Prochlorococcus marinus subsp. marinus str. CCMP1375: one gene and its partner. The protein of the gene in region 1 interacts with the protein of each later gene in a pairwise test. Links are inferred from orthologs where the notes say so. Each region holds a gene or a part of one and is shown in the gene's direction. Other genes may lie near its edges. The genes, in order: PRO_RS05275 and sfsA.

Evidence for each region.
Region 2: the proteins of PRO_RS05275 (region 1) and sfsA interact in binary tests that used the Escherichia coli proteins (3 or more experiments, as listed by UniProt). The link is inferred for Prochlorococcus marinus subsp. marinus str. CCMP1375 from one-to-one orthologs.

Annotation. Positions count from the first base shown.
Region 1 is NC_005042.1:986,182-994,184, reverse strand. Bases 1,936-4,841 are described here. They hold PRO_RS05275 (glutamate-5-semialdehyde dehydrogenase), read left to right. Parts: upstream 1,936-2,686; coding sequence 2,687-3,997; downstream 3,998-4,841. Other genes in these bases: PRO_RS05265 (esterase/lipase family protein), read left to right, coding at 4,390-4,841; PRO_RS05270 (dihydroneopterin aldolase), read left to right, coding at 4,003-4,386; PRO_RS05280 (ROK family protein), read left to right, coding at 2,192-2,611; PRO_RS05285 (translocation/assembly module TamB), read left to right, coding at 1,936-2,189. Outside these bases: more of PRO_RS05285, read left to right, coding at 1-1,935; more of PRO_RS05265, read left to right, coding at 4,842-5,013; PRO_RS05260 (M3 family metallopeptidase), read right to left, coding at 4,975-7,101; PRO_RS05255 (NAD(P)H-quinone oxidoreductase subunit 4), read right to left, coding at 7,111-8,003. UniProt on the Escherichia coli protein: Catalyzes the NADPH-dependent reduction of L-glutamate 5-phosphate into L-glutamate 5-semialdehyde and phosphate. The product spontaneously undergoes cyclization to form 1-pyrroline-5-carboxylate.
Region 2 is NC_005042.1:281,716-289,572, forward strand. The notes cover bases 2,604-5,363. They hold sfsA (DNA/RNA nuclease SfsA), read left to right. Parts: upstream 2,604-3,485; coding sequence 3,486-4,241; downstream 4,242-5,363. Other genes in these bases: murJ (murein biosynthesis integral membrane protein MurJ), read right to left, coding at 2,604-3,402; PRO_RS01485 (hypothetical protein), read right to left, coding at 4,246-4,392; PRO_RS01490 (ammonium transporter), read left to right, coding at 4,542-5,363. Outside these bases: glyA (serine hydroxymethyltransferase), read right to left, coding at 1-869; PRO_RS01465 (2TM domain-containing protein), read left to right, coding at 1,140-1,397; PRO_RS01470 (DUF3181 family protein), read left to right, coding at 1,428-1,718; more of murJ, read right to left, coding at 1,786-2,603; more of PRO_RS01490, read left to right, coding at 5,364-6,050; PRO_RS01495 (4-hydroxy-3-methylbut-2-enyl diphosphate reductase), read left to right, coding at 6,148-7,365; PRO_RS01500 (DoxX family protein), read left to right, coding at 7,494-7,857. UniProt on the Escherichia coli protein: Binds to DNA non-specifically. Could be a regulatory factor involved in maltose metabolism.

The DNA of each region.
Region 1 (8,003 bases):
CTTTAGGCACTGCTAAAAATCTAAATGGACTTTTTCTTGCTTCTCCTAAGGATTCGCTTGATAGTCAATTGATTAATTGGGATATTTCGCGAGTTTTTGTGGAAAGATATAAAAGAAAAATTTCAAGCAAGGAAATTATAAATCCATCTGATCTGCAAGGAAACCTAAATGCAGAGGCTAACTTAGAGGGCTCTAAAATCTCCAAATTGAATCTAGAGGTTAAAGCTTCTGGCAAGATATGGATAAAGGGCGATAAACAAAGTGAGGAGAAGATAGAGCCTTTTACAGCATCATTTAAATCATTATCTCTAACTGATAAAGGAGAGTTCAAAATTTTAAATTTACCTTTTTCAATTTTGTCATTATTTTTCACGTCACCTTCTTCTCTAACAGGTATGTTTGGTGTTGTTGGTAGATACAAATATAATGATAATTTGCCAGAATTGTCAGCGGATCTTGTATTAAATAAAGCTAAAATATCTGAAAAAGAATTTGTATTAGATAAAGCAAATATTGTTTTATCTAATTCAATTTTAAACACAGATATATCCATTCGTGAAGTTTCTTCTCTTCAACCAGTAAAAATTGTTGGAAAAGTACCTTTATCAAATGATCTTCCTTTTGATGTCAAAGTAGAAAGCCATGGAGATGGCCTTACCTTTTTAGACGGTTTGTCTAAGGATTTTGTCAATTGGAAATCCGGTACAGCGGACTTAAAACTGATAATTAGTGGGACACGTTCTAAACCAGTAGCTAATGGTTATTTTGTTGTTAGCAATGGAGAATTTTTATTGAAACAAAACCCTGTAAAGGATTTCGATACTAAAATAATCTTTGATTTTAATCAGATAGATTTTCAGACATTAACAGCTCGTATTGGTGATAAAGGTGTTGTTAAAGCAAATGGAGGAATGTATATATTTAGAGATGATAAAGAAATATCAAAAGAGCTAAACTTAGTAATTAAATCTATTGAATTTGATCAAAATAATTTTGATTTTAAAGTTTCTTCAAACCTCAATGTTAAAGGTTCAATTCTTCAGCCTTTGTTAGGTGGTGATATAACTATTGAGCAAGGGTCTATCTCTACAAAAAGATCGCGTGTAGATAAGAAAAATTCCACATCAACTCAAAAGATATCTACTAATTCCACTCAGCGTTACTTTAATCAGCTCCCAGAACAAAATTGGGATTATAAAGACCCTCTTGTACTTTTTATAGAGGATAAGAATTCTCCTGCTAACAAATTACTACGTTCTGGACTCCCCAAAGGTTTGTCTTTTATAGGCTTTGATTCCTTAAAGCTTCGATTAGGCCCTGATTTAAGAATAGTGTCACAACCAATTGCAAGTTTTGATGCTGCTGGAACTTTAATCTTGGACGGAGCATTAGATGACACTCTTGATTTACGAGGACTAATTCGTCTTAGGAAAGGGAGAGTGAATCTCTTTACAACAACTTTTGCTCTCGATACACGAGAACCGAATATTGCTTTATTTGCACCCTCTATGGGATTAATTCCTTATTTGGATATAACAATGACCACTCGTGTTCCAGATGTTATTCAGGACCCAACTAAATTAGACTCTACTAGTGATTTTGCTTCTAATGGCTCTGGAGCTGTTGGCATAGGGGGCTCTAGATTCGTCAAGGTCGAGTTAGTAGCAACTGGACCTGCTGACCGAGTCTCTGAGACTTTTCAACTAAGAAGTACGCCTGCGTTGCCAAAGAGTCAACTGCTTGATCTTATTGGTGGAAACTCTTTGACAATGTTAATGAGTGGTAGTGAGAGAGAAGTTCTTGTGGATTTTTTGAATAGGTCGTTCCTTTCCCCTGCTTTAGGTAATTTAAGTGGTGCTTTTAGTGAAAGAATACAAGTCTCTTTATATCCTGCATTTGTCACTGCTAATGATATAGCTAATGATGAAAGCGAAAATAGTGAGGTAAATGAATTAACTGATTCTGAGGCTAGTGCGGATGATTTATCACCGCAGCAAGCTTGGATAGCGGAAGTTGGTTTTGACTTATCTCAGAGAGTTAACTTTTCAATTCAGACAACACCTAATCGTAAAGATATTCCTCCTCAAGGTACAATCACATTCCAAATTAACCCTAGTGTTGGAGTACTTGGTGCTTTAGATAAAAATGGTAATTGGCAGAGTCAAGTTCAAATTTTTGTACGTTATTAAATATGAAGAAAATAATTTATGATTTTATTGGCTTTGATGTTGGATCTTCATATATAAAAATGCATTGTTTTAATGATCAGCATCTTTGCCATAAGAGGAATTTAACGGTTGATAGTTATTTGACGCCCGGAGCTATTACTGTTTTGCTTTGTGAGGCTATAGATTTATTAGATGATGGAGCTGTAAATTCTATTGTAGTTATTATCCCTGGAGTAATCGATAAAACAGGACGATTTGTTGAGTCTTGGATTGGTAACCCACTTTGGGTTGATATACCTTTAGCAGATTGGTTGGAAATAAGATTGAAAATCAAGGTAGTGCTTGCAGGAAAAAATTCCTTTTCATTTATAAAGGATTTATCTGTATTTTCTTATCATTTAAAAAACAGCTTTTCATTGTTTTATCAATCGTCCTCTTCTTAACCATGCAATGATTTACTAAATTCTAAAAAAATTGCTATTTATGAGGGAGGATGATGTGAATGAACTAATTCTCTAATGGAAAAACAAATTTTGGTCCCATCTCCAACAGATGAATTAGTGAACAGGGCCCTCGAAGTGAAGAGTGCTTCAGTTTCATTGTCGCAATGTTCAAATGATCAGCGTCAAAGCGCATTGATTTTAATGACTGAGGCTTTGAGTTTGAGATCTAGCGAAATTTTGAAAGCAAATTCAGATGATGTCCATCGAGCCGAACAAGAAGGGCTTAATCAAGCTCTTCTTTCAAGACTAAAACTAACTGAAGAAAAATTACGCATTAGCATTGAAGGCATTAGACAAGTGGCGTCGTTGTCTGATCCGATAGGGATACGTCAACTCCACCGTGAACTTAATACAAACCTTTATTTACAACGAGTTACAGTTCCATTAGGGGTTATCGGAGTGATTTTTGAATCTAGGCCTGATGCTGTTATGCAAATTGCTTCTCTAGCAATACGTTCTGGTAATGGAGCAATCCTGAAGGGTGGTAGTGAAGCTAGTTTGACAAATATTGAAATAGTAAAAGCAATGAAAGAAGGACTGAGCAAATCGGATATTCAGCCTGAATCAATATGCTTGTTAAAAACGAGACAAGAGAGTTTAGGCTTGCTTGGTTTAGATGGAATTGTTGATCTAATTATTCCTCGAGGAAGCAATGAATTAGTACGCTTTATTCAAGACAATACTCGCATACCTGTTTTGGGCCATGCTGATGGAATTTGTCATTTATATATTGACTCTGCAGTTAATCTAAATCAGGCCCTAGATATTGCGATAGATAGCAAATGTCAATATCCGGCAGCATGTAATGCTATTGAAACTTTGCTATTACATAAAGATATCGCTGCTTCTTTTCTTAAATTAGCTATTCCAGCGTTTGAAAAATTGGGAGTCACTCTTTTAGGAGATGAATTGTCTCAGTCTTTTGGAATTATTACAAAGGCAGAAGAAAGTGATTGGTCTACTGAATACCTTGACTTAAAACTTTCGGTAAAAGTCGTTTCATCAGTAGATGAGGCGATGCTTCATATACGTCGCTATGGATCTAGGCATACTGATGCTATTGCGACTACAAATAAGGAAATAGCCAGGAGGTTTCTGCGCACAGTTGACAGTTCAGGAGTTTACCATAATTGTTCTACTCGCTTTGCAGATGGATTTCGTTATGGTTTTGGAGCAGAAGTTGGTATTAGCACGCAAACACTTCCACCTAGAGGCCCAGTCGGCTTAGATGGATTGGTTACCTATAGATATTTCTTAGAAGGAGATGGGCATATTGCAGAAGATTTTTCTAATGGTAAGAAGACTTTTTCTCATATTGATTTGTAACTCTAATGAAACCTCCTACCTTTAGTTCAATACATGTTGAAGGTATCAATCTCTGGGCACATGTAGGTGTATTAGAGAAAGAACGTTTGTTAGGACAATTATTCCTTTTAGACTTTACTCTTTGGCTGGATTTAGAAACAGCTTGTAAGAGTGACGATCTGTCTTTATCTGCAGATTATAGTCTTGCTATCAAAAGTCTCCAACAACTGTCATTTCAGATCAGGTGTAAAACTATTGAATATTTCAGTGAACAAATTTTAGATCGACTTGAAATGTTATATGGAACTGTTCCCATTCGAATTTCACTTGAAAAATGTTATCCGCCAATTGATGGCTTTACTGGAAGTGTTTCTATTCAAAGAAATAGGAACAATCCTCCCTTTAAGTAACCTATGCCTATTTTAGATCGCCCATTAGTCTTAGTTCATGGGCTCTGGAATACTCCTCAACTTTTTAAACGCTTAGAGGATAGATTAAATCAACCACAATCTTTTGTATTAGCACCCCATTTACCGCATGATTGTGGGAGAATAAATATACGTAAATTGGCAGTAGAACTTGATTCTCAAATTACTCGAACATTAGGTCCTGATGTATTAATAGATCTACTTGGGTTCTCTATGGGTGGTTTGATAAGTAGAGTCTGGCTTCAAGAGATGGGAGGCTATCAAAGAACTAGGCGATTTTTTAGTGTAGGTAGTCCGCACTACGGAACATTAACGGCTCAACTTGTACCTGCCAATATTTTTGCCGGAATCGCAGAAATGAAAGTAGGCAGCAAGTTGATTAAATCATTAAATAATGATTTAACTAACCTTCAGAAACTTAATTGTAGAAGTTATTTCTGTAAATTTGATTTAATGGTTTTCCCTGGGTTTAGAGCAGTTTTGCCGATAGGACCTTCTATATCATTGCCTGTATTTACTCATAAAGCGCTAATAAAAAAATCAGTAGCTATTGAAAAGATAACCTCAGATTTATTTGATAGCTGTTCTAAGTCCACAATGTTTGATTAATGCTTCGCTAGTTGCAGGTCTTCCTCTGAATGATTGGAAGATTTCATTTGGTGATTTGCTTCCTCCAAGGCTGAGTATTGTATCCCTGAATCGTTTCCCAATTAATCTAATATTTGATTCATTGTCTAATCCAGCTTCTTCGAACGCCGAAAATGCATCTGCACTTAGTACTTCAGCCCACTTATAAGAGTAATAACCTGCTGAATATCCACCAGCAAAAATATGACTAAATGCGCATAAGAATTGATCTTCTGGAATAGGCTCTATTACACATGTTGTCTTAGCTAGATTCCTTCTAAGTTCATCTGGAGTAATCCCTAGATTATCGTTCCAAAGATTATGTAGACGTATATCAGTTAAAGCAAAGTGAATTTGTCTTAACGTATTAAGTCCTGAATTGAAGGTTTGATTTAGTCTTAATTTTTGAAATTCTTCATTAGGAAGTGGTTGCTTAGTCTCCCAATGCTTTGCAATGTCGTTGATTGTTTTCTCTTCTAGGCACCAATTTTCCATAAATTGGCTAGGGAGTTCAACTGCATCCCATTCCACATTATTGATCCCTGCTGCTTTTGGATATTCAACTTTTGTAAGCATGTGCTGTAGGCCATGTCCGAACTCATGAAATAGGGTTTTCACTTCTTCAAAACTCATCAGACTGGGGAGTCTTTCAGTTGGCGGTGTTTGATTACAAACTAAATATGCCACTGGTATTACGACGTCTCCATTATCTAATCTTTCTTTTGTTAGGCATTCGTCCATCCATGCACCTCCTCGTTTACTAGCAGGTCTTGAGAATGGATCTAAGTAAAAGGAAGCAATGTGTGTATCATCTTTATCTAACACATCATATAATTCAACATCTTTGTGCCATACAGGATACTTTGCGCTACATGGTTTTATAGAGATCTCGAATAGTCTTTCACATAACCTAAATAAACCATTAAGTACTTGAGGAAGTGGGAACCAAGCTCTTAGATTTTCTTGATTGAGATCAAATAGCTTTTGCCTTAACTTTTCTGACCAATAATTGACATCCCAAGGAGCTAATTTATAGAAGTCAGTACCAGTTTCATCGGCAGCAAATAACTCTAATCTTTTTATTTCTTCCTTGGCAGCTGGCATTGCTGCGGATCTGAGTTCTTCAAGCAATTCTTCTACTTGAGATACATTACTGGCCATTTTGCTTGACAAGCTTATTTCAGCCCAGTTTTTGTAGCCAAGAAGTTGAGCTTGGTGTTTTCTAATTGAAAGAATTTGTTCAATTAACTTTTGATTATTTAGCTTTCCACTACTGGCTCTACTTATGTAGGCTTTATAAATAATTTCACGCAAGTGCCTATTCTTTGAGTATGTAATAAAAGTGGTATAGCTTGGCATGTCTAGACCTAGTAGCCATGGACCTTTTTCTGCTGAAGGTCCTTCCCCCCTATTTTCTTGAAAAATATCATCAGCTTCTTTTGCAGCTTTTGCCATTGCTTCTAGGCTACGTTTTGGTAGCCCTTCTATCTGTTCAGGTTTTGTTAGTAGAAGTTTCCATTCTTTTGTTGCATCTAATACGTTATTACTAAAGATATTAGAAAGTTCCGCAAGACGTTCACTGTTAGAATTAAATATTTTTTTGTCTTCACCTGTTAAACCTACACCTCTATTCTTCATTGATAGTAATTCTGATTCAAGAATTCTTAGCTGTGTGTTATCTAGAGATTGTTTGTTTTTATTGAAAAGGTTTAAGAGTGCATTAAATAGTACCTTGCTTTGACCCAATCGATTGCCAAATCGAATTACTTCAGGCTGTTGATCAGCATAGACTTTTCTTAGTTCAGGAGAATTAGATACTCCATTTAAATGTGAGACAATTCCCCAGCTCCAGCGAAGCTTCTCTTCAATTTTGTACAAAGGGTTTATTAGATCTTCCCAAGTTAAAGCTTTTTCTGAGATCAACTTCTCTTTTAACTCATTTTCTAAAACATCAAATTCCTTGTGAAGTATATTTAATAGAGTTGGAATACATTGCTCAATTTCTAGACTAGTAATCTCTTCAAAGAGTGGTAATCCTTTACCAATCAATAGTGCTGGAAGTTTTTGCATTTCTTTCTTTTAATTTAAATATACTATTGGTGCAATAGTTATTAAATTGCTAGCAAGCAAGTTACTTGCAATCGCATCAGTAGATGTTTCAAATAAATCTGTAGCGATTCTAGGCCAAAAACCTATGAATAATGTTGGTACTAGAAGACTTAAAGCTATTAACAGCTCTCTGGAGTTCATTTCTTCAACCATTGCTAAGGCTGGTATCCTAGGCCCAAAAAACACTCGTCTGCACATTGATAAAAGGTAAACAGGAGTAAGTACAAGTCCTATTGCAGCAATTAGTATTGAGATAGATCTGAAAATCGAAGTAAAGGCATCTTGACTAGTTATACCAAGGAAGATTGTTATTTCACTAACAAATCCACTCATGCCTGGAAGAGCTAAGGAGGCTAACGAACTGGTGAGAAAAAGAGCAAATGTTATCGGAAGAGCCTTTGCTAGTCCTCCCATATTTGGTATTGAAAGAGTATTTGTTCTTTCGTAAAATGAACCTGTTATAAAGAACATTGCTGCAGCAATTAGTCCATGACTGATCATCTGAAGCATTGCCCCATTAATACCTAAAGTGTTTATAGCTCCTATACCTAATAGAACAAAACCCATGTGACTTACTGAACTGCAAGCAATTCTTCGTTTTACATTGTCTTGAGCAAAAGCATTTAATGCTCCATAAATTATATTTACTATGCCTATTACTATTAATGCTGGTGATAATTGAATATGAATTTCAGGGAACATTTGTACATTAAATCTAATCAATGCATATCCACCCATTTTTAGAAGTATTCCTGCTAATAACATTGAAACTGGAGCATTTGCCTCGCCATGTGCATCAGGCAACCATGTATGCAGAGGGAAAATAGGTAGTTTCACACCAAAACCAATTAAGAACCCCAAAT
Region 2 (7,857 bases), 710 kb from region 1 along the record:
ACTTGAAAAGTATAAGTTTTAAATTCTGGTTTCAGTGCTTCTCCAAAGGCAACTGCTTTTGCAGCAATAACATGTTCCAAAGGCCCTCCTTGATTTCCTGGGAAAACAGCTTTATCAAATCTTTTCCCAAATTCTTTGTCTCTGCATAGGATTAGTCCCCCTCTAGGACCTCTAAGAGTTTTGTGGGTAGTCGTTGTAACTACATCACAATATGGAACAGGGTTGGGGTGGGCTCCACATGCAACGAGTCCAGCAATATGAGCTATGTCTGCCAGTAAATATGCATCTATTTCATCAGCTATGCTTCGAAAGGCTTTAAAATCAATGGTCCTAGGATAAGCAGAAAATCCACAGATGATTAATTTTGGTCGATTTTTTAGGGCAACTTGCCTTATCTGTTCAAAGTTCAAAACCTTTGTAGTTTGATCTACACCGTAATGAATAGCGTTAAACCATTTGCCGCTTACGTTTACAGGAGAACCATGAGTTAAATGACCACCATGTGAGAGGTCCATCCCCATTATTGTGTCTCCAGGGTTTAATAGAGCAAGAAACACTGCAAAATTTGCTTGAGCACCACTATGAGGTTGAACATTGGCCCACTCTGCATTGAAAAGTGTTTGTGCTCGAGTGATTGCTAATTGTTCAATGGCATCAATATGCTCGCAGCCCCCGTAATAACGCTTATTAGGAAGACCTTCTGCATATTTGTTAGTTAAGACAGATCCTTGAGCTTCCATTACTGCCTCAGAAGCAAAGTTCTCACTAGCAATTAGCTCTAAATGTGTTTGTTGCCGTAAGAGCTCTTGATTAATTAAAAAAGAAATATCTGGATCTGTATTTCGGAGATCTGAATTAATCGTATGCAATTTAATATTCTCCTATGTGTAGTGTCACTGTTGGGATAGTAAATAAAAGATGGCCATGATTAAGAAAAATGCGTCTTAATTTCCTTTTTGTGTGTTGATCTTATTAAAAAGTTGAAAAACGCGCCTGGAGAGATTCGAACTCCCGACCCTCTGATCCGTAGTCAGATGCTCTAATCCGCTGAGCTACAGGCGCACAAGGTTAAGCGGAAACTTTGATATCCACTTATCCAACTATAGGATGGCGTGAGAATTACATCAAAACAAAATTCAATGCCTCTTAGGTGGTATGGCAATGGAGATCCCACTGATCCCATTTATTTGCATTTCTCTCGAATAGTTAATTTCACTATTCATGCAATGGCATTTGCAGCTGTAAATAGTGGTTTATGGCTAGTTCATCAGATTCGTGATGTATGGCCTAATCTCCAATGGATTACTGGTTTATGGCTTGTGGGTTTAATGGTTCATTTGACATTTGTCATTATTCGCAGACCTTCTTCGACGAATCACTCTCCTTTAGAAGAGTGATTGTGTGATCTAATTGCTTCAACAATTCTTATGAGTCTTGATTCAACCCAATTGCAGGAATTAGAACTCTTGATTGCGGATCGCATATATATACAAGTTGAGAATTGGCATCTTTATTTAGGTGATGCAGGCTTGTCAAAGCCTTTGGCTATTGAATGCCAAGCTCATCTTGATAATGGAGCTAACATTGCTGCTCGCAAGGCATGCGAAGGAGTTCAAGTCTTACTTGGTGGAGGCAACACAAAATTGCCTTTATCGAGATTAATTTCTTCTGGCCAATTTTTCGAATTAGAAGAGATTTTACAAAACTACTGCCCTTAAGACTTTTCTGATTCTTATAGATAGCTAAAAATTTTTTAATTCTGTATATTTTACTTAAAATAAATATTTATTTGCTATATAGAAAATTTAATTTACTTTTAAAAATTCTTACCATTTCACTCACTTCTTTTATGCCTAGTAAATTAGAAAGAATACAGAACAACAACAGGCTCATAAAAATTGAAACTAAGAGTTGAATTAATTGCCATGAATTATTATAAGACAATAATGGAAGAGAATTGATTTTACTTGCTACTAATCCAGAAAATAATCCGCATAAAAAAAGTTTTGATAAATCAACAAGCCATTCTTTTAAAGGAAGTAAAGTGATTTTAGCTTTTAGCTTTAATAAAAGTATTGAGCAAGTTAATATATTTACTCCAACTGTTGCAAGAACAAGCCCATTTGCTCCAAGATTAATTGTTAATTGGTCCCCCCACGGAGTTGGTCCCCCAATGAGAAACCAGTCTAAAAACGCATTAAGGGCTATTCCTATAGTCGATATCTTGAAAGGCGTATCTCCATCACTAAAAGCATAAAAAACTCTAACTAATAAATCTCTTATTAAATAAGCTGGCATGCCAATTCCATAGCAAACTAATAAACCTGAAACTAGTTGAATAGCCTCATTATTAAATACTCCTCTCCCAAAAATAGTTTCTGTAATTGTTTTACTTAGAGCTATAAATATTGCACCTAGGCAAATCATGCTAGCTGATGAAAATATGAAACCTTGCCTTATTCTCATTATTAAATCTTTTTGATTTTCATCAAGTGTTAGTTTCGCAAAAGTTGGCAATAATGGTAACAAGAGTGCATTTGAAACCAGGCCTAAAGGAGCTTGAACTAAAAAGTTTGCATAACTTAAGCCTGCTGCGGCTCCTAAAATATTAGAAGCGAAAAATAAATCTGTAAAAACATTGACCTGCAACATTCCAGAAGCAAAGGTCGCTGGAAGAATAATCTTCCAAACTTCTTTAACACCAGAATTTCTCCAGTCAAAAATAAATTTAAATTTGAAAAGTTTTTCCTTTTTTAATAAAGGAATTTGTATAACCCATTGAATAATTGCTCCTATTAGTGTCGCTTGGGCTAGAATTATCCCACCTAACATTTCTATATAATTTGAATTAACTTGTAGGTTTTTATATGCCCAAAAAATACTAACACCAATTATTAATGCTAGACTTGATATTATTGGAGATATAGAGGGAATAAAGAATTTATCTCTTGCATTTAATGAACCAAAACCTATTCCAATTAAACCTGCAAATAAAGTAATTGGGGACATTATCTTTAATTGTTTAACTGCGATTAAGTGAGTTGAGTTGTCTAAACCTGGTCCTACTAATTGTATTATTGAATCTGCTCCTAAAAATAAAAAGCCACTAATTAAAATGAAGACAAAAATAATTGATGTGTTAATAGAACCCATAATATATTCACCTTCTTTTTGACTTCTTCTGCTTAAAACTGTTACTACTGCATTGTGTAAGGGACCATTAATGCCGCCTATAAGAATTAAGAAAAAACCAGGCAGAATGTAGGCATAATTGAATGCGTCATATGCAGCCCCAACTCCAAAAACCCCAGCTATTAAAACTTGCCTTGCCAGACCGCCAGTCTTGCTTAGTACTGTTCCTAAACTGATTAGCATTGAAATGCTCTTTAGAGAACGTTTCATGCTTTGTGCCTAATAGATCTCATGGATTTTTAAGAACTTTTTAAATAGATTCATTCAATATATTCAGCAGAGATCTGTTTCTCATGATCGGCAAAACCATTACCAACTTTTCTCCGCTTACGGAAGGCATATTACTGAAAAGATATAAACGTTTTCTTGCAGATGTGGAGCTTGACACTGGGGAAGTAGTAACTGCACATTGTGCGAATACAGGACCCATGAAAGGTGTATTACATGTTGGCGGACGTGTCAGATTAAGACACTCTCCTTCACCTTCTAGGAAGTTAAGTTGGTCTTGGGAACAAGCTCAGGTTCCTTCTGGTCAATCTTTTTCTTGGGTTGGAGTTAATACTGCTTTACCTAATAAGTTGGTTAGGCTTGCAATTGAGGCAGGTTGCTTAAAGCAAGAGTTAGGTGAGATTTTTGAAATTAAAAATGAAGTGACGTATGGGGTTGCAAGGAAAAGTCGAATTGATTTGCTATTAACTCCTCATTTCAACAATTCAGATTCTCGTAAGATTTTTGTAGAAATTAAAAATACAACTTGGGCTAAAGGGTCTACAGCTGTTTTCCCTGACACAGTTACAACAAGAGGACAAAAGCATTTGCAAGAAATGATTAATGAAGTGCCTTCTTCACGAGCGGTCTTGGTTCCTTGCATTAGCAGAAATGATATTGAAGTATTTGTTCCTGGTGATTCAGCTGATGCTAAGTATGGCGATCTTTTTAGATTGGCTCTGAATGCAGGAGTAGAAGTAATACCTTGCGCTTTTGATTTTCATTTGGATTGCATCACTTGGGAAGGCACTAAACCATTCCTTAAAGGAGAAAATTTTTGATTCTTTAGAATATTTTTGTCTTAATTACAAAACTAAGTAAACCTATAGAAACTAGAGCCAAGAGTGTACCTCCTGCGATCATTACATTGGATCGTTCAGAAGCTTGTCTGGGGTTGCTTTTTTTAGAGACAATAGCTTTTTTGGTTTCCATGGTTTGGGAACTTAAATTCTGACTAAAGAGATACCAATTCTTAGTTATGTATTAATGATTACCAGATAGCAACTCTATTTTACCCATATTTGTATTTGTAATGGCTGCGTTTCTAGAAAATCAGCCGATATGACTCTTTCTATCTTTTTATGACCACTGCTTTGCAATCGCCGCCAAGGCGTCGCATTGCCCGCCTTCAAGAAGTCAGTCTTCTTGAAGGGCCAATGCTTCTCCTCCGTAGCATTCGTGGATTTCGATCCAATCAATCCTTGATTTGGTTGGCAACAGTTCCATTGGCACTTTTAGGCTTAGGGGTTTTTGGGTTTGCTGCTCGTGCAGGCGTAGGACTATCTGATTTATCAGGCGCTCAAGCTGCGAGCTTCTTGGCAGATAACCTATGGCTTTTTATAGCAACGATCCTTGTAATTTTTATGAATGCTGGCTTCGCAATGGTTGAAGCTGGGATGTGTCGTCAAAAGAATGCAGTGAACATTTTGGCCAAAAACCTTTTTGTTTTTGCTCTTGCTGTAACTGCTTATTGGTTCATTGGTTATTCCATAATGTATGGAGGAACTCCAATTATTGGTGGAGTAATTTTTTCTAATGGCTTTTTCTTCAACCCTGATCCGTCAGATGCACTTAGTTGTGCCGCTGGATTAGGAGCTGATGGATGTAGTCAATTAGTCCCTGCAGTAGACTTCCTCTTTCAGGCTGCTTTTGCAGGTACAGCAGCAACTATTGTTTCTGGTCTTGTAGCAGAGAGAGTGAAGTTTGGAGAATTTGTTGTTTTCTCGCTAGTCCTTACTGCTTTCATATATCCAATTGCTGGTAGTTGGCAGTGGAATGGCGCAGGTTGGTTATCGCAGTTAGGTTTCATTGATTTTGCGGGCTCTTCAATTGTCCACTCAGTTGGGGGATGGGCTGGTCTTGTAGGAGCAATGCTTCTTGGACCAAGAATTGGCAAATTTGTTGATGGGAAGCCCCAAGCAATGCCAGGGCACAACATGGCAATCGCAACTCTTGGTGCTCTGATCCTTTGGATTGGTTGGTATGGCTTTAACCCAGGTTCAGAGTTGGCTATGGATGAATATGTAGCTTACGTTGCAGTTACAACAACTCTTGCAGCAGCTGGTGGAGCTATTGCAGCTACATTGCTTTCTACTCTTACTTCCGGCAAGCCAGATCTAACAATGATCATTAATGGAATATTGGCTGGTCTTGTAAGCATTACTGCTGGCTGTGGAAACATGACACTTTCTGGATCTTGGCTTGCAGGATTTGTTGGAGGCTTAATAGTTGTTTTCGCAGTTTCTGCTTTGGATTCAGCTGGAATAGATGACCCAGTTGGAGCTTTCTCAGTTCACGGTGTATGCGGCGTTTGGGGAACAGTTGTTATTGGTCTCTGGGGCGTTGATGGAATGGATCCAGGAGCAGCTGGGATTGGCTTGTTTAATGGGGGAGGACTAAACACTTTGCTTATTCAGGCACTTGGAGCAGGTGCTTATGCAATATGGACAGTAGTAACCTGTTGGCTAGCTTGGACTGTTATTGGTGGTTTCTTCGGTGGCATTCGTGTTAGTGAGGAGGAAGAGATTCAAGGTCTTGATATAGGTGAACATGGTATGGAGGCATATCCAGACTTCGCTTCATCTAATTAAGAAAAACCTTTTCTTTACAAAAAGCTTGGCGTTAAGCCAAGCTTTTTTTGCTTTTTGGGTCTTTTCTAATAGAGTCTTGTTATTAATGGCAGCTTTAATGGATACTCAAGCTTTTAAGCGATCGCTGCATCATTCTGATCGTTATAACCGTAGAGGGTTTGAATCACCTGCAAAACGTGCTCAGGCTCTTGAAAAGGCTTATCAAAGTAATTTGATAGCCTCTATTCGTGATAATGGATATTTGTTAGAGCACGGAAGGTTAAGAGTAAAGCTTGCAGAGGCATTTGGTTTTTGTTGGGGAGTAGAACGTGCGGTCGCAATGGCCTATGAAACTAGACGACATTATCCAACAGAAAGTATTTGGATTACCAATGAAATTATTCATAACCCCTCTGTTAATGATCATTTGAGGAATATGAATGTTCGTTTTATTTCGGCTGAGAAAGGTATTAAGGATTTTTCGTCAGTAGAAGAAGGGGATGTTGTGATACTGCCAGCATTTGGGGCAACAGTTCATGAGATGAAATTACTTCATGAAAGAGGGTGCCATATCATAGACACAACTTGTCCTTGGGTTTCAAAGGTTTGGCATACAGTAGAGAAACATAAGAAGCATGAATTCAGTTCAATTATTCATGGGAAAGTGAAGCATGAGGAAACATTAGCAACTAGTTCTTTCGCTGGAACATATCTTGTAGTACTAGATTTGAAGGAAGCTCAGTATGTTTCTGATTATATTCTTGGCAAGGGGAATCGAGATGATTTTCTAAGGAGATTTTCCAGGGCTTCTTCTCAAGGATTTGATCCAGATAGAGATTTAAAGAGGTTAGGAGTTGCAAATCAAACAACAATGCTTAAGAGCGAGACCGAGGAGATAGGCAGGCTTTTTGAAAAGACCATGCTTAGAAAATATGGTCCTGCTGAATTAAATGAACATTTCTTAGCTTTTAATACTATTTGCGATGCTACAGAAGAAAGACAAGATGCAATGTTTTCCTTAGTTGATGAACCTTTGGACTTGTTAGTTGTTATTGGTGGTTTTAATTCTTCTAATACAACTCATCTTCAAGAAATTGCTCTTGCTAAGGGGATACGCTCTTTTCATATAGACACCCCTGAAAGAATCGGAGAGATAGAAAATACTATTACTCATAAACCTTTAGGTGATGACTTGAGGGTAGAGTCTAATTTTTTACCAGAAGGAAAGATTAATGTAGGTATTACTTCTGGTGCTTCTACACCAGATAGAATTGTTGAACATGTAATTCAAAAACTTATAAACCTTAGTGAGAGAAAGCTAATGACTGAGAATTGATTCTTATATATCCCTCACAATATTATTAATTTTATAGATAGTTTTTAGCATCCAATACGTTGCAAAATAAGCGCAACTAACGGATTTGCAGATAAACAACTAATATATAAATCTAATGCTTATAAATGATGGCTAACTCAGGCAGGCGAAATTCTGAAGATTTGGGCGCTTCTAACAGTAATCTGCCGCAGCAGAAAGTTGAAGTGGTAGTTGCAAATCCATCAGCAGGAGAGGTGAATATTTTAGGTGAGCTTTCTATTTTTGTTCTTAGAGTTGTTTTTAGTCTCTTTATGATCCATCATGGCCTTGAAAAATTGCAGGATCCACAAGGCTTTGCAGAATTTGTCGTCGGTAAATATTTCACCTTCCTGCCTGGAGATCCCATCATATGGACCTTTGCTGCTGGTTTAACACAAATTATCTGTCCTATTGGCCTTGCTTTGGGAGTGTTGACAAGGCTTGCTGCTCTTGGCCTTCTTAATACAATGCTAT